DNA from 2 places in the Collinsella sp. OF02-10 genome. Region 2 is predicted to be linked to the other one. Evidence: riboswitches for the same ligand, from Rfam matches in the RefSeq annotation. Region 2 holds a riboswitch; the other holds the start of a gene.
What was found. Region 2 has a riboswitch for thiamine pyrophosphate ahead of thiM (hydroxyethylthiazole kinase). Riboswitches for the same ligand answer to the same signal wherever they lie in the genome.
Positions count from the first base shown of each region.

Region 1 (9,766 bases), on a different contig from region 2:
TCTGTTGGGGCATTTCACCCCATACGAACAGAGACGATTGTTATCGTCGTCGGGAAATTGCGCGCTGGCGTCGGATGGCATTATCTGCAGTGGTGATGATCTTTACGAACTGCATCTGCCTCTCCTTTCACCTATCGCCGGGCGCAATTCTAATATCGTAAACGGTACCTTTTCTTCGGTAAGCGGTTGTATTTCCGTCTCCGTTTTCGATGGTCGCTATATTACGCTAAAGTGCCCGCAGTACAAGCGACAAATTCAAATTTCTGAAAAGTTTTTTCATTACTTTGTGAATGATGATGCAAATATGCGCCAATCCTGCGAAAATACGCCCGACTATCAAGTAGAGGGTCAATCACCCGAAACATTCTGGAAACCGAAAGGCGCGTTTTATGCAGACTTACGAATCAGACGCCAACATCGGCAACATTAAGATTCTCGCTGTCGATATGGACAAGACGTTACTGACCGACGAGCGCGTGCTGCCTCAGGGCCTCGACGAGCGCCTGGACAAGCTCGCCGAGGCTGGCATCGTGTTCTGCCCCGCCAGCGGACGCCCCGCCCCCAAACTCGAGGAGATGTTTGAGGACATCAAGAGCCGCATCGCTTTTTGCCCCGATAACGGCGCGTGCGTTATCTACCGCGGCAACTATATCTATAAGAGCACTATCGACGTGGCGCTGTATCAGCAGGTGCTCGCCCGTGCCTCGGAGGACCCGCGTGCCGTTCCCGTCTTGTGCTGCTACGACGAGTTCTATGTGCTCGCCCGCGACCATCAGTACCACGACGAGATCAGCGTGTACTACAACACGATCAACTACGTCGATAGCTTTGAGGGCCTTGATATCGAGTCCAACAAGATTTCGATCTTCTTCCCCGCCTACGATGCCGAGCCAGCGTTTCGCGAGGACTACAGCCCCGAGTTCTCGGACAAGCTCTACGTCACCAACGCCGGGCGCGAGTGGATCGACTTCATGAACCTGGGCGTCGACAAGGGGTCGGGCGTCGCGCACCTGTGCGACCACCTGGGCATCGATATCGCCGACGCCGCCGCCGTGGGCGACACCTACAACGATATTCCCATGCTCGAGCGCGTCGGGCATAGCTTTATCGTGGACAATGCCGAGGAGCACATGAACGCGCATGCCAAGTGGCGCATTCCGAGCAACAACGACGGGGGCGTACTGACGCTCATCGACGCCATCCTGGCGGCTCGGTAACGTGGCTCGTCGGACCTGGCCGGGCGGCGCGGATTAGTTTTTCGTTCGGTCAGGTCCTGGGCTCGCTCGGAAAGCACATTAAGTGCTTTCCGGCTCGTGCGGAATCTACGAAAAACTAATCCGCGCCGCCCGGCCAGGTCCTAGGTTTACTTTCCTGCCGCCAAGATGGCGTCTTGAGTGTCTAGATACTTAGCTGAAATGATTTGAGCAGAGGGGAGCCCCTTGTTGGAAGGGGCTCCCCTCTGTTTTGGTTACTGTGGGACAAATTAATCAGTAGTGTTTGTCCCAAATCTTAAGTATGTGGGGGCTTGCGTCTTGGGCGAGCTTGCCTTACGGAGTGCTTCCCTATTTCGCGTCGGCCCAGGTTATGCCGGTGCTGGCTTCGGCGATCAACGGTACGCGGAGGTCTACTACGTGTTCCATGACGTCGCGGACCATGGCGGTGAGGCGCTCGACTTCGTCGACGGGGCACTCAAAGTCCAGTTCGTCGTGTACCTGCAGGATCATGTGGGCGGCAAAGCCTTCTTCTTCCAAGCGACGGCTTACGCGGGCCATGGCGATCTTGATGATGTCGGCGGCGGTGCCCTGCATGGGGTGGTTCATGGCCGTACGCTCACCAAAGCCGCGGAGCTGTGGGTTTTTGGCCTTGAGCTCGGGAATATGGCGTCTGCGGCCATACATGGTCTCGGCATAGCCCGTCTGCTTGGCTCGCGCCACCACATTGTCGAGGAACGTGCGCACGCCCGGGTAGGCCTCGTAGTAGCGATCGATCATATCGCGCGCCTCGGCCATCGAGATGTGCAGCGACTGCGACAGTCCATAGGCCTGCTGGCCGTACACGATGCCAAAGTTCACGGCCTTGGCGCGGCTACGCAGGTCGGGTGTCACCTCGGACACCGGCACGCCAAATACGCGCGCGGCCGTCTCGGCATGGAAGTCCTCGCCCTCGTTGAAGGCGCGCACCAGGTGCTCGTCACCCGAAAGATGCGCGAGCAGGCGCAGCTCGATCTGCGAGTAGTCCACCGCCAAAAAGACGCTGCCCTCGCCCGCCGAGAACGCCGTCTTGACGGTACGCCCCAGCTCCGAGCGCGTCGGAATGTTTTGCAGATTGGGGTCGCTCGAAGACAAACGCCCCGTCGCGGTGATGGTCTGGTTGTACGTGGTGTGCACACGCCCGTCACCACGGCGCAGCGGGCCCAGCGTGTCCAGATAGGTCGACTTAATCTTGGACTTCTCACGCCAGTCCAAAATCAGGCGCACGATCTCGTGGTCGCGGGCAAGGTCGCTCAGCACCTTGGCGTTGGTCGAATAGTAGCCGCGCTTGGTCTTTTTGAGGCCCTTGGTCGGAAGTCCCATAACATCAAACAGCACGTGCGAGAGTTGCATGGGGCTGCCGATGTTAAAGGTCTCGTCGCCGGCCAGGTCGCGAATGCTGCGCTCGACATCGGCAATCTGGGTCGCCAGGCCCTCGGACAGACTGTGCAGGCGGTCGGGGTCCACGAGCATGCCCGCGCGCTCCATCTTGGCAAGCACCGGCACGAGCGGCATCTCGATCCCATCGAACACGTTGGCGGCGTTCTCGCGGGCCATGCGGTCACGCAGCGGTGCAACCAGCGCCAGCGTCAAGGCCGCCGTGCGAGCGGCGGGCGCAGGAGCGTCCTCGCCAGCACCCTCTGCGCCGCGCGCCGCAGGCAGCGCCATCTGCAGATAGGTATCGGCCAGATACACCTCGTCAAACTCGGAGCGGTCGGAATCCAACAGGTAGGCGGCAACAACGGTATCGAAGATGCGCGTGGAATCGACTGCCAGCGGATCCATGAGCTCGAGCTCAGAAGAATCGATGGGCGAAAGCTCATGCAAAAGCGCCTTCATATCCGGGCTCGCCACACGGCCTTCCATAAACAGACGCGCGAGCACGCCGGCAATCACGCCGTGGGCGAAGTTGAAGCCCTCAACCTCAGCCGCCGCACCGCTGTCGCCCTCCTCGAGCGCAAACAGGCCCTTGGACGTCGCCAACCACAGCGTGCGCGTCAGCCCAAAGAGCGCGCCCTCTTCCTTGTCATCGTCCACCACGGCGGCGACCCACTCGCCGGCATCAATCACGCGGGAGACCTCAGCCGCAACGGCACCAAGCGCGCCAGCATCGCCGGCGGCTGCGCGCAAAACGGCGGGAATCTCAAACGTGCTGGCAGCTGCCCCGCCCTCGCCGCCGATCAGCGCCAAGAAACGGTTCTGCATGGCGGTGATACCAAGCGTGCCCAGCGCCGCGGAAACCTCATCGGCGGAAAACGCCGGGAAGGACGTCGCCTCAAAATCGAGCTCAACGGGTGCATCGGTGCGGATGGTCGCCACCTTACGGCTCAGCAGCGCGTCGTCGATGTGTGCGCGCAGGTTTTCTCCCATCTTGCCCTTGACCTCGTCAGCATGCGCGATGACCTCGTCAAGGCTGCCGTACTGCGCGATGAGCGCACTCGCCTTTTTGGGGCCGATGCCCGGTACGCCGGGAATGTTGTCCGACGTATCGCCCTTCAGACCGTAAAAATCGGGCACGAGCGCCGGCGTGATGCCGTGATACAGGTCGTCCACGCTCTCGGGCGTCATGATCGCCACGTCGGACAGGCCCTTGCGAGTCGAGACCACGTTGACGTGCTCGGTCACGAGCTGATACATGTCGCGGTCGCCGGTCACCAGCAGCATGTCGCAGCCGGCCTCCTCGCCCAGGCGCGCCATGGTTCCCAGGATATCGTCGCCTTCCCAGCCCTCGGACTGCAAAATGGGCACGTTGAGCGCGGCGAGCAGCTCCTTGATCATGGGGAACTGCGCGTGCAGGTCGGGGTCCATGGGCGGGCGCTGCGCCTTGTACTGCGGCAGCATCTCCATACGCACGCGCGGCTTGCCCTTGTCAAACGCCACGACAACGCCGTCGGGATTAAAGGCATCGATCATCTTGAGGAACATGTTCAGAAAACCAAAGATCGCGTTGGTGGGGCGACCGTCCGGCGCGTTCATGGTCGGCGGCACGGCGTGGAAGGCGCGATGCATGAGCGAGTTGCCGTCGATGACGGCAAAGGTACGGCGCTTTTCAGACATATTGAATACCTCGCTTTGGGCTGGGCACGGTTTGCTCACACCAGTTTACACGCTCCCCGCCCCGCGGCCACCGCACATCAGGCTTCCCTGCCGCCGCGGGCCCGCGCGTGATACGATGGCTCACGGTACATCAACCAGCACGATCGATCCGAAAGGAGCCTGCGTCATGGAGCGTCCCAGCGCATGGAAAAAGTACACGCCACAGCAGATCGAGGAGCTCGAGGAGCTTTGCCGCGGCTATAAGCAGTTTTTGAGTGAGAACAAGACCGAGCGCCTGTGCGTCAAGGCCGGTATCAAGATGGCCGAGGAGGCGGGCTACGTCAATCTGGAGACCGTGATCGCCGAGGGCCGCGCGCTCAAGGCCGGCGACAAGGTGTACGCCGCCAACCACGGCAAGGACCTCATGCTCGTCAACCTGGGCACCGCCCCGCTCGAGCAGGGCTTTAACATCCTGGGCGCCCACGTGGACTCGCCGCGCCTGGACCTCAAGCAGAACCCCGCCTTCGAGGCCGGCGACATGGCTTATCTCGACACGCACTACTATGGCGGCGTCAAGAGCTACCACTGGGTCGCTTCCCCGCTCGCACTCGTGGGCGTCATCTGCAAAAAGGACGGCACCACCGTCGACATCAACATCGGTGACAAGGCCGACGACCCGGTCTTTACCATCTCCGACCTGCTGATCCACCTCTCGAGCGAGCAGATGGCCAAGCCCGCCAAGGACGCCGTCGACGCCGAGATCCTCGACGTGATCGTGGGCGGCCGCCCCGTCAAGTTTGACGAGGACGACAAGGACGCTCCCAAGGAGCCCGTCAAGCAGATGTTCCTGGATATCCTCAAGGAGCAGTACGACGTCGAGGAGGAGGACTTCCTCTCCGCCGAGATCGAGGTCGTGCCCGCCGGCCCCGCCCGTGACATGGGCCTCGACCGCTCCATGATTCTGGGCTATGGCCACGACGACCGTGTCTGCGCCTATCCGTCCATGCTCGCCCAGATCAACGTCGCCAACGTGGAGCGCACGAGCATCACACTCATCGTCGACAAGGAGGAGATCGGTTCCGTAGGTGCCACCGGCATGACGAGCCGCTTCTTCGAGAACACCGTCGCCGAGATCATGACGCTCGCCGGCGAGAGCAGCCCGCTGGCCCTGCGCCGCGCACTCGCCCGCAGCCGCATGCTCTCCTCTGACGTGTCCGCCGGCTTTGACCCGGGCTACGCCGGCAAGTTCGAGACCAAGAACGCCGCCTTCATGGGTCGCGGCCTGTGCTTCAACAAGTACACGGGCAGCCGCGGCAAGGGTGGCTCCAACGACGCCGACGCCGAGTACGTGGCCCTCGTCCGCGACATCATGGACGAGGCGGGCGTGGACTTCCAGACTTGTGAGCTCGGCCGCGTCAACGCGGGCGGCGGCGGCACCATCGCCTACATCATGGCCAAGTATGGCATGAACGTCATCGACTCCGGCGTTGCCGTCCTGTCCATGCACGCCCTGTGGGAGGTCGCCAACAAGGCCGACATCTACGAGGCCTATCGCGGCTACAAGGCCTTCATCGAGCGCGCCTAACCAACCCTTCATCAGTTGCGGTGAAATACGGACTAGACTGGCCCATAAACGGCCAAAACAGACCGTATTCCACCGCAACTTCTTTTTTTGGCAGAGGAGAGTCCATGCTGCAGGTCATCATTTCGCCCGCCAAGCAAATGCGCGCGGCCCAAGATGCTTTTGAAGTCCAGGGCATTCCACCCTTTGCGCACGAGACGGCTCGCCTCCACCGCGCATTGCTAGATATCGAGCGGAATGAAGGCAGCGGCGGCCTGCAGGCGCTGTGGAACGTGAGTGACAAACTGCTGGGGCCTTGCCTCAACACCCTGCGTGAGTTCCGGCCCATCCTGAATAACGGCGATCTCGACAATCCCGCACTCGCCCGCCGCATCTCCCCTGCCATCATGTCCTATCACGGCATTCAGTACCAGAGCATGGCGCCCGAGGTGATGGATTCCGCGCAGCTCACATGGCTGCAAGACCATCTATGGATCCTCTCCGGCCTCTACGGGTGCGTTCGCCCCTTTCATGCCGTCGAACCGTATCGGCTGGAGATGGGCGCAAAGCTTGCCGTCGACGATACCCGAGACCTCTACGCGTTTTGGGGCGACAAGCTCGCACGGGCTATCGCCCCGGCAGGTTCAAACACCACGATCGTCAACCTCGCCAGCGTAGAGTATGCCAAAGCCGTTCTGCCCCACCTCGCGGGCGACGCCACGGCCGTCACATGCCTCTTTGGCGAGGGTATCCGCAACGGCAAGCCCATCCAACGGTCGACCGCCAGCAAAAAGGCGCGCGGCTCCATGGTGCGGTGGATGGCAGAAAACAAGCTCGAGGATGTAAGCGGGCTCACCGCGTTTGATGTTGGTTATCGTCACTTTCCCGAGCTTTCAAATAAGAACACTTTGGTCTTCCTGAACGAACAGACCTTGTAGGACCACCGCTACTTTTGAATGTGCTGCCTAGGCACGGCGTCTATTCCGCCAAGCCGTCGGCTTTGGCAACTTCGTTTGTCGAGCCATCTTGGTAGGTAATCTTAACGTGCTCTACCTCGGACACCGCAACACCCGATGGGGGCTCCAAGCGCCATTCCGTCAGCGCGATATCCATCGTCGTGGGCACATCCCCTTGATCTTTGAGCTCGACCGACAGCGTCTTAAGCGACGCATCGAAGGTCACGCGCTCGATCTCTTCACCAGGAATGGAACCGCCGCTCAGCTGCAGCTGGACAAATCCATCGCGCGGATACCAATAGTCGCCCGGCGCGGCAACGGTATTGCCACCCGCGACCTTCACCGTCATTATCGGTAGGCTATCATCAGCCTCGAACTCCCATGCAGCGCCGCCGCGACCACCAAACGTCCAGATACAAACGGCAATCACCAGCACAGCAAGCACCGCAAAACCAATCGCGACAAGGCCATGGTGCGCACGGCTTTCCTCGGCCGATACATCCCATTGCGTCTCTCGATATAGATGCTTGTCTTCCATGTTCGCCTCCCCACAGGCACGCTCGTTAGGCCAATCGTACCCATTCGAGCTATACTTGAGCCCATTACATAAACGGGGAGCTTGCAGGACAAGACGGCAGGCTGAGACTGGGCGCGCCCGCCCTGACCCGCAAACCTGATATGGGTAATGCCAACGAAGGGAGCCGTGCCAATGAGCACACAGACCGAGCCCAAGCTCGTCACGCAAATCGACTTCGCCCGCGCCGGGCAGATCACGCCGCAGATGAAGGAAGTCGCCGAGCGCGAGCATCGCGACCCCGAGTACATCCGCGAGCGCGTGGCCGACGGCCGCATCGCCATTCCCGCCAACATCGTGCACATCAAAAAGGGCATGCGCGCCTTTGGTGTCGGCGAGGGCCTGTCTACTAAGGTCAACGTCAACCTGGGCATCTCGGGCGATAAAGCCGATGCCGCCGAGGAATGGAAGAAGGTCAAGATCGCCGAGGACTTTGGCGCCGACGCCATCATGGACCTTTCCAACTCGGGCAAGACGCGCCAGTTCCGCCAGCAGCTCATCGACGAGACGCCGCTCATGGTGGGCACCGTCCCCATGTACGACGCCATCGGCTACATGGAAAAGCCGCTGGTCAAGCTTACCAAGGATGACCTGTTCGAGGTCGTGCGCGCGCACGCCGAGGACGGCGTGGACTTTATGACCATCCACTGCGGCATCAACAAGTCGGTCACCAAGACCTTTAAGGAGACCGGCCGCTTGATGAACATCGTGAGCCGCGGCGGCTCGCTGCTGTTTGGCTGGATGGAGGTCACCGGCAACGAAAACCCCTTCTACGAGTACTTTGACGAGCTGCTCGAGATCTGCCACGAGTACGACGTGACGATTTCGCTCGGCGACTCCTGCCGCCCGGGCTGCCTCTACGACTCCAACGACGCCACCGAGACCGCTGAGATGATCGAGCTGGGCAAGTTGTGCAAGCGCGCTTGGGCTGCCGGCGTCCAGGTCATGGTCGAGGGCCCGGGTCACATGGCGCTCGACGAGATTGCCGCCAACATGAAACTGCAGAAGCGTCTGTGCCACAACGCCCCGTTCTATGTGCTCGGGCCGCTGGTGACCGATATCGGCGTGGGCTACGACCACATCACCGCTGCCATCGGCGGCGCCATCTCCGCCAGCTCCGGCGCCGACTTCCTGTGCTACGTGACGCCGGCCGAGCACCTGTGCCTGCCCAACGCCCAGGACGTGCTCGATGGCCTCATGGCCACCAAGATTGCCGCGCACGCCGCCGATATCGCCAAGAAGGTGCCGCACGCCCGCGACATGGACGACAAGATGGGCCAGGCACGCCGCAAGCTCGACTGGGATGCCATGTGGAAGTGTGCTCTCGATCCGGTCACCGGTAAGAAGCGCTACGAGGAATCCCCCGCCGCCACCGAGGGCACCTGCACCATGTGCGGCAAGATGTGCGCCGTTCGCACCGTCAACAAGGTGTTCGAAGGCACGACAATCGACCTCGGCATGGAGGACTAACGCGTCATCGGAGCCGCAATCGAACACAAGGTGCTCGTCAATTGTTGACGTGTGAACATTTGCTTATATTTACGTAAAGATTGCACCGCCCGCCCGGGATCGGCATACAGCCGGCCCGGGCATCTTTATAATGCGGATTGAAGACCCATTTGAATCCGATCGAACAAGGGAGCGAACATGGATCGCAGCAAGGTACCTGCCGTCCTGTCCATCGCAGGATCCGATTCCAGCGGCGGCGCCGGCATTCAGGCCGATATCAAGACTATCACGGCGCACCGTCTGTATGCCGAGACGGCCATCACGGCCATCACCGCACAGAACACCCTGGGCGTCACCGCCGTGCAGGACATCTCCCCCGATATTGTCGCGGCGCAGATCGATGCCGTCTTTGACGATATCCGCCCCAACGCCGTCAAAATCGGCATGGTCTCCTCTGCCGAGATTATCGAGGTTATCGCCGAGCGCTTGAGCGCCTGGGATGCGCAGAATATCGTCGTCGACCCCGTCATGGTTGCCACCTCGGGCGCTCGCCTCATCGCCGAGGATGCTGCCGAGGCGCTCACCCACTGCCTGTTCCCGTTGGCGACCGTTATCACGCCCAATATTCCCGAGGCCATGGCGCTGCTCGACTACGAGGTCGATTCCGAGCGCACGCAGCAAAACGCCGCCATGCTCCTCACCCGCCGCTTTGGTTGCGCATCCCTCGTTAAGGGTGGGCATCTTGTCAACGAGGCCAACGATGTATTGGCCGAACCCGCGCCACTCGATAACGAAGGCAACCATATGGGCGATCCGCTCACCACGTGGTTCCGCCACAAGCGCATCGAGACCGGCAACACGCATGGCACCGGCTGCACGCTTTCATCCGCCATCGCCTGCGCATTGGCGCAGGGCATGGATCTTGCCGACGCCGTCAACG
Region 1 is NZ_QSCW01000007.1:40,524-50,289, reverse strand. Features, by position in the region: gene DXA43_RS10365 (hypothetical protein) at 1-430, shown strand, start outside; gene DXA43_RS04960 (Cof-type HAD-IIB family hydrolase) at 390-1,217, shown strand; gene polA (DNA polymerase I) at 1,563-4,307, opposite strand; gene DXA43_RS04950 (aminopeptidase) at 4,474-5,871, shown strand; gene DXA43_RS04945 (YaaA family protein) at 5,976-6,785, shown strand; gene DXA43_RS04940 (hypothetical protein) at 6,826-7,341, opposite strand; TPP riboswitch at 7,405-7,520, shown strand; gene thiC (phosphomethylpyrimidine synthase ThiC) at 7,513-8,847, shown strand; gene thiD (bifunctional hydroxymethylpyrimidine kinase/phosphomethylpyrimidine kinase) at 9,025-9,766, shown strand, end outside.
Region 1: another riboswitch for thiamine pyrophosphate. It lies ahead of thiC (phosphomethylpyrimidine synthase ThiC); the one in region 2 lies ahead of thiM (hydroxyethylthiazole kinase).

Region 2 (9,766 bases):
TGCCGCGACCCCAGATGTTGCAGATGACGATAACGGCAACGGCAATGACAGCCACAAGCCAGTTGGTCTGACAGTTAGCAATAGCGGAACTTGCCAGGATCAAGCCGATGGAAATGACGATGGGGCCAGTCACCACCGGCGGGAAGAAGCGCATAACGCGCTTGGCACCAAACGCGCGAAACAGGGCCGCCAGCACCGGATAGAGCAGGCCGGCACAGGCTACACCTAGGCAGGCGTAGGGCAAAAGCTCGGCCTCGCCGTTGGGCGCGATGGCGGCATAGCCCGCGATAAAGGCAAACGAAGATCCCAAAAACGCTGGCACCTTGCCGCGCGATAGGAAGTGGAAGAGCAGCGTGCCCAGGCCGGCAAACAAAAGGGTCGCCGACACCGAGAGACCGGTGAGCACGGGTACGAGCACCGTGGCACCGAACATCGCGAATAGATGCTGCAGACCGAGTAGGAACATGCGCGGGCGACCGAGCGACGACGCATCGTAGATGGCATCGGCGACGGCGGGCGTCGAGGATTGGGACATGGATGTCCTTTCATAATGGAAGGGCGCCCGGGCATATCGGATTACCTGCCCGAACGATACGATCCGAACCATTGTACGCGATGCGCCATGTCTCGCACGCGCCGTCACCTGCGAACGTTACCGCTATTTCCAAACGCGCTCGGCAATACGCTTGACCAGCGCGATCTTTGCCCATTGCTCGTCCTCGGTCAGCTTGTTGCCAATCTCGCAGCTGGCAAAGCCGCACTGGGGCGACAGATACAGGTTCTCGAGCGGAACATACTTTGCAGCCTCGTGAATGCGCTCGACGATGGCATCCTCGTCCTCAAGCTCAGCGGCCTTGGTAGTCACCAGGCCCAACACGACCTTCTTGCCGGGGGCAACGTACTTGAGCGGCTCAAAGCCACCGGCACGCGGCGTATCGAACTCAAGGTAAAACGCATCGACGTTCTCGTGTGCGAACAGGTACGGCGCGATGGGGTCATAGCCGCCCTCGAAGGCATAGGTGGAGTGGTAATTACCACGGCACACATGCGTGTTGATGACCAGGTCGTCGGGCTTGCCCTCGATGGCGGCGTTGTTGAGCGCCACGCCCAGCTCGGACACCTTTTGCAGGTCGACCGGGCTCATACCAGTCTTTGCCACAAAGTCGGTATCGCAATAGATGCCCCAGGTGCAGTCATCAAATTGAATGTTGCGGCAGCCTGCGGCATACAGGTCGGCAATCACGGTGCGGTATGCCGCCGCGATGGCGTCGGCGAGCTCTTCGTCGGTCTTATAGACAGCGCGCAGGCTCTCCTGCTGGCCATCGCAGCGGTCGAGCGTGACTTCGGAGAACGTCTGGATCGGCGCCGGAATGGTTTGCCGCGTGACCTGGCCCTCCCCCTCGAGCGCCTTGACAAATTTGAAGTGCTCGACGAACGGATGACTCTCGCCGCTAATGGGACCAGTCACCACGGCGGTGTCGGCGGTGGTCTCCTCATCGTGGAACATATAGCCCGTACGCGAGGTGCGACGCTCGACGCCGTTCAGCCCCCACATAAAATCGAGGTGCCAGTAGCTGCGGCGAAACTCGCCATCGGTGATGACCTGCAGGCCGGCGGTCTTTTGCTTGTCCACTAGGTCGCGAATAGCCTCATCCTCGACGGCCTTAAGCCCCTCGGCATCGAGCGTACCCGCGGCGTAGGCGGCACGGGCGTCCTTCACGACCTGCGGACGAAGAAAACTGCCGACGATATCGGCGCGAAACGGCGCGTTCGGTTGAATCGAAGTGCTCATAGATATCTCCCTTTGCATTGGTTGCTTTACTGGGACAGAGTATGAGCGCTCATATGGCCATCGTAAAATATGCGTTTATAACAGTTTGATATAGATGCTTCCTATATCAGTTGAGACTGCCATAAAGAGATTTGACCCGTGCAGAACGCAGCAGTCTAGATGTGCTGACGAATCGCTTCGATATAGGCCTGCCCGTAGCGCGTAAGTGTCGTGTTCTTGCGCGTGATAATGCCGATCTCCATGTACTCGTCTACATCGAGCGGAATCGAGATGATGCCGGGGCCGTTAAGTTCATGGCTGATCACGCCCGAACACACCGTGTAGCCGTTGAGGCCCATGGCCAGGTTGAACAGCGTCGCACGGTCGCGCACGCGGATATTCTTGCGACGCTCAAACGTCGAGGTCAGCTCCTCGGAATAGTAAAACGAGTTGTAACTGCCCTGCTCGTAGGATAAAAACGGATAGTCTTCCAGATCCTCGAGCGTCACGCTGGCGTGGTCCGCCAGCGGATGGTCGGCGCAGACGAAGACATGCGGCGTGGCGCAGAAAAGCCCCTCGAATACGAGCTCGTTGGCCGCCAGCATGCGCTCGATGACCTCGCGATTGTGCTCCGACAGATACAGAATGCCCAGCTCGCTTTTCATGTGCGCGACATCCTCGATAATCTCGTGGGTCTGCTCCTCGCGCAGGGTAAAGTCGTAGCGCGCGGCATCGAACTCGCGGATCACGTCGACAAACGCGTTGACGGCAAAGGAATAGTGCTGACAGCTTACGCTAAAATGCGGCACCTGTTCGGATGCTCCTTTGTACTTGCCCTCGAGCAGGTCGGCCTGGTCGAGCACCTGGCGCGCGTAGCCCAAGAAGGTCTCGCCCTCCTCGGACACAATGACACCCTTGTTGGTGCGCTCAAAGATATGCACACCCATCTCGTTTTCGAGATCGCGGATCGACGCGGTAATCGAAGGCTGCGACACAAAGAGTCGGCGCGAGGCCTCGGTGATGCTGCCGCATTCGGCAACCTTTACAACATATCTGAGCTGCTGAAGCTTCATAGCGCCCTCCCTAGACGTTCGTGACGTCGAAACCCGTCGCATCCATCTGACGCATAAACGGCGGCATCCCCCCCGTCGCAGCGCAGGCGGCAATCTGATGCAGAGCCCCGGCAACCGCATCGTCTGCCGCAGCGCCGATATGCCAGCGCGCGGCAGCCGTGACGGCCTCGTTGGCATTGGCGACTGCAACGGAGTTGGGAACGGCATCGATCATGGGCAGGTCGTTATCGGAATCGCCAAATACGGCCACCTCGTCGGGCGTCAGGTCCAAAGCGCGTGCCAGCTCCAGCGCAGCGCAACCCTTGTCCCAACCTGCTGGAAGGATATCGAACAGGCGCACTCGGTTGTTGGGAAACACGAGCGAGAGTTCCGGCACCTCAGCGGCAACGCGCTCACGTAGCTCCGCGAGCTCCTCACGCGAGCGGGCGCTCCAGATATTCGCCTTGTATACCGGGGCATCATCGACAACGGGACGGCACGGAGCCTCTTCGCCTTTGAGCCATGCGTTGCCGCCCGACTCCATGGCGCGACGCACGCGCTCGGGGTCGCTCGTCACGCAATAGGCATCGTTATCCCAAAAGTCGTCACCCAGGCTGTAGACCTTTAGATAGGTATCGTCGGTCTCTTGCTCGAGGTAATCGGCCAGACGCATCAGGGCATCGTTGTCGGTCGCGTGCGAAGCGACCGCCTGACCGTCGACAAACATGACCTGGCCGTTGCAGAACGCGCCGGTCGAGAAGCACTCGGCGCGATTGCGGAACATCCAGCCCATCGCGGAGGGCTGGCGACCCGAAACCGGGCCAAAGTGCAGACCCGCCGCCTGCATGGCATGAATGCCCTCGATGGCGTAGTCGCTGGCGCCGTCATGCCCGGCTGGAATCAGCGTATCGTCCATATCGGTCAGCACAAGTTTAATCATAAGGCCCCCTCGGTCATTCTTAATCCCGTCTATTGTACCGACCTGCCAAAAAGAGACAGGTTTATATTGGCAGGTTTTATCTGGGAAAACGCAAAGCCCCAGTTGTTACCTGCCAAAATAAACCTGTCCCTTTTTGGCAGGTGCGCTAGTATAGGGAACAACAGATTCGATGCGGGAGTGCCGGCGGTGCAAACCACAAGGCTGAGAGGGCATGGGGCCCAATCCTTTGAACCTGTCAGTTAATGCTGGCGTAGGGAGCATGCCGCCTTTTTAGGGGCGCTGTCTATGCACAGCGCCCCTTTTCTATGCCAAGGAGGCATGTGCAGTGATCGATTCGAAACAGCTCAAGCAAAACGTGGTCAAGGCCGTGGAGGAGATTCGCGCCACCAATCCGATGGCGGGCTCCATCACCAACACGGTGACGATTGACTTTGTCGCCAACGCGCAGCTCGCCGTGGGCGGATCGGCCGCCATGGTCTATCTGCCCGACGAGGGCGAGGCGCTCGTTGCCGGCGGCGGCGCCATCTATCTGAACATGGGCACACTCTTCCCCATCTACGAGCAGACGATTCCCCGCGCGGCCAAGGCGGCACACGACGCCGGCAAGCCCTGGGTGCTCGATCCGGTGGGCCTGGGCATCGGCAGTCTGCGCACCCAGCTGGTAGGCGAACTCAAGCAGTACAAGCCCGCCATCGTGCGCGGCAACGCCTCCGAGATCATTGCGCTCGCCGGCCTGTGGGGTCTTGAGGGTGAAGCCGCCGATCTGAGCCGCGTGCGCGGCGTCGACACCACCGATACGGTTGACGCCGCCCGCGATGCCGCCGCGGCGCTCGCCCGCCACACTGGCGGCGCCGTAGTGGTCTCGGGCGAAGTCGACCTAATCACCGACGGCACAACCGTGGCCAAGTCCCACGGCGGCAGCCCGCTCATGTCAAAGATCACCGGTTGTGGCTGCTCGCAGGGCGGCGTGCTGGCTGTGTACGCCTGCACTGCCGATCCGTTTACGGCAGCCATCTGTGGCACCGCCGTCTACAACGTTGCCGGCACGCGTGCCGCCGCTGTCGCCGATGCCCCGGCAAGCTTTAAGGTCGCCTTTATCGATGAGCTCTACCGCGCGACCGCCCAAGACATCGCCGATAACCAACTCGAGCTCGAGGAGGCATAAGCCATGTCCGAGCCCGCAACCAATGCCGACATGAACACGCTCGTCGCCGTGGCCATCGCCCCGTGCGGCACCGGCGACGAGCTGTCCGCCGAGATCGCCGAGGTCGTGCGCGTCATTCGCGAGAGCGGCCTTCCCAACCGCACCACCTCGATGTTCACCGAGATCGAGGGCGACTGGGACGAGGTCATGCAGGTCGTGCGCGACGCAACCTTTGTGTTGGCGAGCAAGGGCATCCGCACCGAAGTCGTGCTCAAAGCCGATATTCGACCCGGATTTACCGACACCATGACCGGCAAACTCAAGCGCATGGAAGCACAGATCAAAAAGCAGGAGGAAGCACAATGAGCATCCGCGACAACCTCGATATCTCGGCCTATCTGGTACTCGGCCCCGAAAACACCCTCGGACGCCCCGTGGGCGATGTGGTGGCCCAGGCACTCGACGCCGGCTTTACCTGCATCCAGGTGCGCTCCAAGGTGGCAAGCGCCCGCGAGATCATTGCGCTGACCGACGACGCCGCGCAGGCAATCGCACAGGCCGGCAAGACCGGTCAGGTCGCCCTGTTAATCGATGACCGTCTGGACTGTGTGCTTGCCGCGCGCGAGCAGGGCATTGCCGTCGATGGCGTGCACGTGGGCCAAAGCGATATTCCCGTCGAGGTCTGTCGCAGGCTGCTGGGCCCCGACGCCATCGTGGGCCTTTCGGCCCGTTGCGAGGAGATGCTCGAGTACGTCAAGACCGCCGACATGAGCCTGGTCGACTACCTGGGCATCGGCCCGCTCCACGAGACCGAGACCAAGCGCGACTGCGGACGCGCGGCCGACGGCTCTATCATCACCAAGAGCTTTGAGGACCTTGCCGCACTCCACGCGGCAAGCCCCGTGCCCATCGTGGTGGGCGGCGGCGTTAAGACGGCCGACTTGCCGCAGCTTAAGGCCACCGGCGTCGACGGCTTCTTTGTGGTAAGCGCCGTCTGCAGCGCCGACGACTCCCATGCCGCAGCCAAGGAGCTTGTCGACACCTGGCAGCAGGCATAGGCATAGGCCGAACAGCTGATTCGCAGCCTCATATCTTCAGCAATGGAAAGCACATCCCAGTTTGGGCCTCCATTCCGGGATGCGCTTTCCGTATGCGACCCTTACCCCGCCAGATACGCTTCCAACGCCGGCAAAGTCGCCTCTGCATCGTGGCGGCCGACCTGGTAGATGCGCTCGAGCTCATCCGGTTCGCGGCACAGCGACGGCACCTTCACCGATTCGCTCGGCCGCACCACAAAGATTTCCCCGGCAGCCTCTCGACGTGCCAGGTCATCGAGCGTGGCATTGTAGACCTCATGCCGATGCTCAAGCGCTGCAACAAACTCCGGATAGTGACGGAACACGCGCCGCAGCATGGGCATCACGCTGTTGGGCTGCTTCACAAAGCCCGCCGGCTGCGTGAGTACCACGATATTGCGGTCATATTCCTGCGCAAACAGCCATGCGCTGGGAATAGAATCAGCCACGCCACCATCCAGATACTTATGCCCGTCAATAGCAACGGGACGCGTCGCCACAGGAATGGCAGACGACGCCCGGATCCACTCGATATCGCGCTCGTCGCCATACGGTAGATCGTGGTAGACGGCCTTGCCCGTCTCGATATCGGTACACACGCACGTAAATCGCATGGGGCAGGCGCGATACGCCTCCAAGTCGATGGGATCGCGCTCGATAGGCACCTCGTGATAGGCAAAATCGGCATTGAACATATCGCCGGTTCGCAGCCAGCTGGTCACGCTCGCATAGCGCTTGTCGGCGCAATAGGCCTTGTTGTAACGAATGGCACGGCCGATCTGGCGCGATTTAAAGTTGTAGCCAAACGCCGCGCCCGCCGAGACACCCACCATATGGTCGCAGGTCAAACCGCGCTCCATCCAAACGTCGAGCACGCCCGCCGTATACATACCGCGGTAGCCGCCTCCCTCGAGCGCAAGCCCCACCGTGCGCGTCGTATCCGGCTGTGCCATGTGACCATCTCCGTTCCTGCGTTTTAAAACGGGACAAGTATACCCGTCAACATATATCGACTCAGTCGCATTTTTCATGCGCACCCAGGCGTTGCCGTTTGGCGAATAATAGCCGCCCACAGCATGTGCGCCCATATATAATTGTGCACTGTTGTCTATACTACTCAGCTGTTATCAACAGCGAACATTAGCCGGCAAAGTAACTCAACAACGCAGCAAGGCGGGGGCCTGGATACACGCAAGGCGCCGAGCAACGACGCGTGTACACCACGAGCTCGCCCGACGCCATCCGCCCCGACCTCAGAAAGCCGCTTACAACATGGACACCGCCAGCAATTACACCGAAACGCTCGAAAAGACCGTCCGTGACCTTCTCGAGCGTCAGGATGATCTGATTAGGACGGCCTTTACCGACCAGCTCACCGGACTTGGCAACCGCGGCGGCTTTGCCCGTTCCCTAGAGGAAATCTGGGAGCAGGAACTGCCCGTGACCATGGCGTTTATCGACATCGATAACCTTAAGCACTGCAACGACGTCTTTGGGCATGACGAGGGCAACCGCTATATCTTGCAGGTAAGTCTCTATCTCAAGCTGTATATGAAAGTGGACGAGGCGGCGTTTCGCATAGGCGGCGACGAGTTTGCCATCCTGTCTACGATTGCGACCGAGGACGACCTCGCCGAGCGCCTGGAACACTGCCGAACGGTCCTACTCAAAAACAACGATTCCGAGATGCCTCACTCGTTTAGCTACGGAGTGTCGCACGCCGACCCCGCCCTGGGTGAAGTCTCCAATCGCATGACACTCGATGCCGACCATCGCATGTACGACTACAAGCTACGCCATGCCATGCATCTTGATCGACGCAATATCGCGCAAGTCCACACCGACGACTTCGAAATAAGCGATCGCGTTTTTGACGCCTTTTCGATGCTCAACGAAGGCCGTTATTGCTTTATCGAGAACTTGGACAAACATCGCACCCTATGGTCACAAGGCGCCCTGCGCGATCTCGGTCTTCCTTCTGAGCATGTAGACAACTGCCACGATTACTGGAAAGCGCGTGTCCACCCCGATGACCTTGAGGCCTACATCAACGACATCGACCAAATCTATAATGGCTCCAAACACCGCCGCGTCATGCAGTACCGCATGCGCAATGCCGCGGGCGACTACGTCCTCTGCCGCGCTCGCGGGTTTCGCATCGACGGCGACGGAAATACCCCCTCGCTCTATGTCGGCGAACTTGTTAACCACTCACTCGCCGAGACCGTCGACGCCGCCACGGGCCTCGGAACGCAGCGTATGCTGATCAACGCTATCGATGCCTGCCGTCGCGACCGTTGCGAGACGGGGCTTATAGCGGTCCGCGTTTGTGGCACGGCAAAGTTCAACGAGCTCTACGGGGCCGAGGCTGTCGACAACATGCTCGCCGAATACGCAGGCCGCATGCTATCGATCACCCGCGGCAGAAGTCGCGTCTTCCGCTCGCGAAACGCCCAGTTCGTCGTGCTCAGCAACGATCTGGACCACGAGGCATTCGAGCAACTGACCCATCATCTTAAAGAGGCCGTTTTCGCTCCTGTTCGAATCGCGAACGACACCATTACCCCCGTCTGTCTTGTCGTCCCGGCCTTTTACGAGCGCTTAATCAATCAAGCGACCGCTGTTTTAGGCGAACTCGACCGTCGTCTTCGCACCGCCGGCGGGCTTGCGCCCAACGACAGCCTCCCCATACCCGAGATTGAGCGCAAAAGCGCCGTCGCCGAACGCATCGATACGCTCACGGGCCTCTATCGACCCAGTGAGTTTATGCGGCGTGCCAACGCATTTCTTAAGACAAGGCACGGCGGCGCTTGGTGTATCGCCACCGTCGACATGGGTCATATGCGACTGTTTAACGAATGGCACGGACAGGCCGAGGGCGACCGCGTGCTCGCCGATGTGGGCACGGTCCTCAAAGACATCGAGAATGCCGAGATGGGCGTCGCAGGATACTGGGGCCAAGACGACTTTTGCATTCTCATCCCCTTTGAGCACGACACCGTCCATCAAATCTATAACCGCGTTCGCGCCGCCGTGGCCAAGCATGATGACGGCGTGGGTTTCTGGCCGTCCATGGGCGTTTGCCCCATCGACCCCAACGAGGAAATCACCATCGACGCGCAGGCCAAGGCCATGTTTACCAATCGGCGCGCCAAAAACGATTTTAAGGATCGCATCGCCGTCTTTCGCCCCGAGGAATACAAGCGCGAGGTGGCGTTTCACCGCACCCTCACCGAGTTCCAGTATGCGCTCTCAAACGACCGCATCACCTACTACCTGCAGCCCCAGGTTGATATGGAAACCGGCGAGATCATTGGCGCCGAAGCACTCACCCGCTGGATTGACAAAGATGGATCATTGATTCCACCTGCGTCCTTTATCCCGGCGCTCGAGGAAAGCGGCTTTGTGGTGACGCTCGACAAGTACATTTGGCAGGGTGTCGCCTCGTGGCTGCGCGAGCGCATCGATCGAGGACTTTGCGTGGTTCCGGTCTCGCTTAATGTGTCGCGCGTGGATATCCTTGCCTGCGACGTTGCCGAACATATGGAGGCGCTCGCCGCCCAATACAACCTACCGCCCGAGCTCATGCGTATCGAGATCACCGAGACGGCTTATACGGGGGAGTCCGAGGCCGTGGACAAACTGACAGCCGACCTGCACACCCGCGGCTTCTCGACCTATATGGACGATTTTGGCACCGGCCAGTCCACGCTCGCGATGCTCAAGAACGTCAACGTCGACGTCATCAAGCTCGACCGCACCTTTGTGCCCACCGACCGCGAT
Region 2 is NZ_QSCW01000001.1:16,374-26,139, forward strand. Features, by position in the region: gene DXA43_RS00065 (uracil-xanthine permease family protein) at 1-535, opposite strand, end outside; gene DXA43_RS00070 (5-methyltetrahydropteroyltriglutamate--homocysteine S-methyltransferase) at 659-1,792, opposite strand; gene DXA43_RS00075 (LysR family transcriptional regulator) at 1,948-2,844, opposite strand; gene DXA43_RS00080 (HAD-IIB family hydrolase) at 2,855-3,763, opposite strand; TPP riboswitch at 3,927-4,037, shown strand; gene thiM (hydroxyethylthiazole kinase) at 4,089-4,928, shown strand; gene DXA43_RS00090 (thiamine-binding protein) at 4,932-5,273, shown strand; gene DXA43_RS00095 (thiamine phosphate synthase) at 5,270-5,965, shown strand; gene DXA43_RS00100 (patatin family protein) at 6,067-6,936, opposite strand; gene DXA43_RS00105 (EAL domain-containing protein) at 7,256-9,766, shown strand, end outside.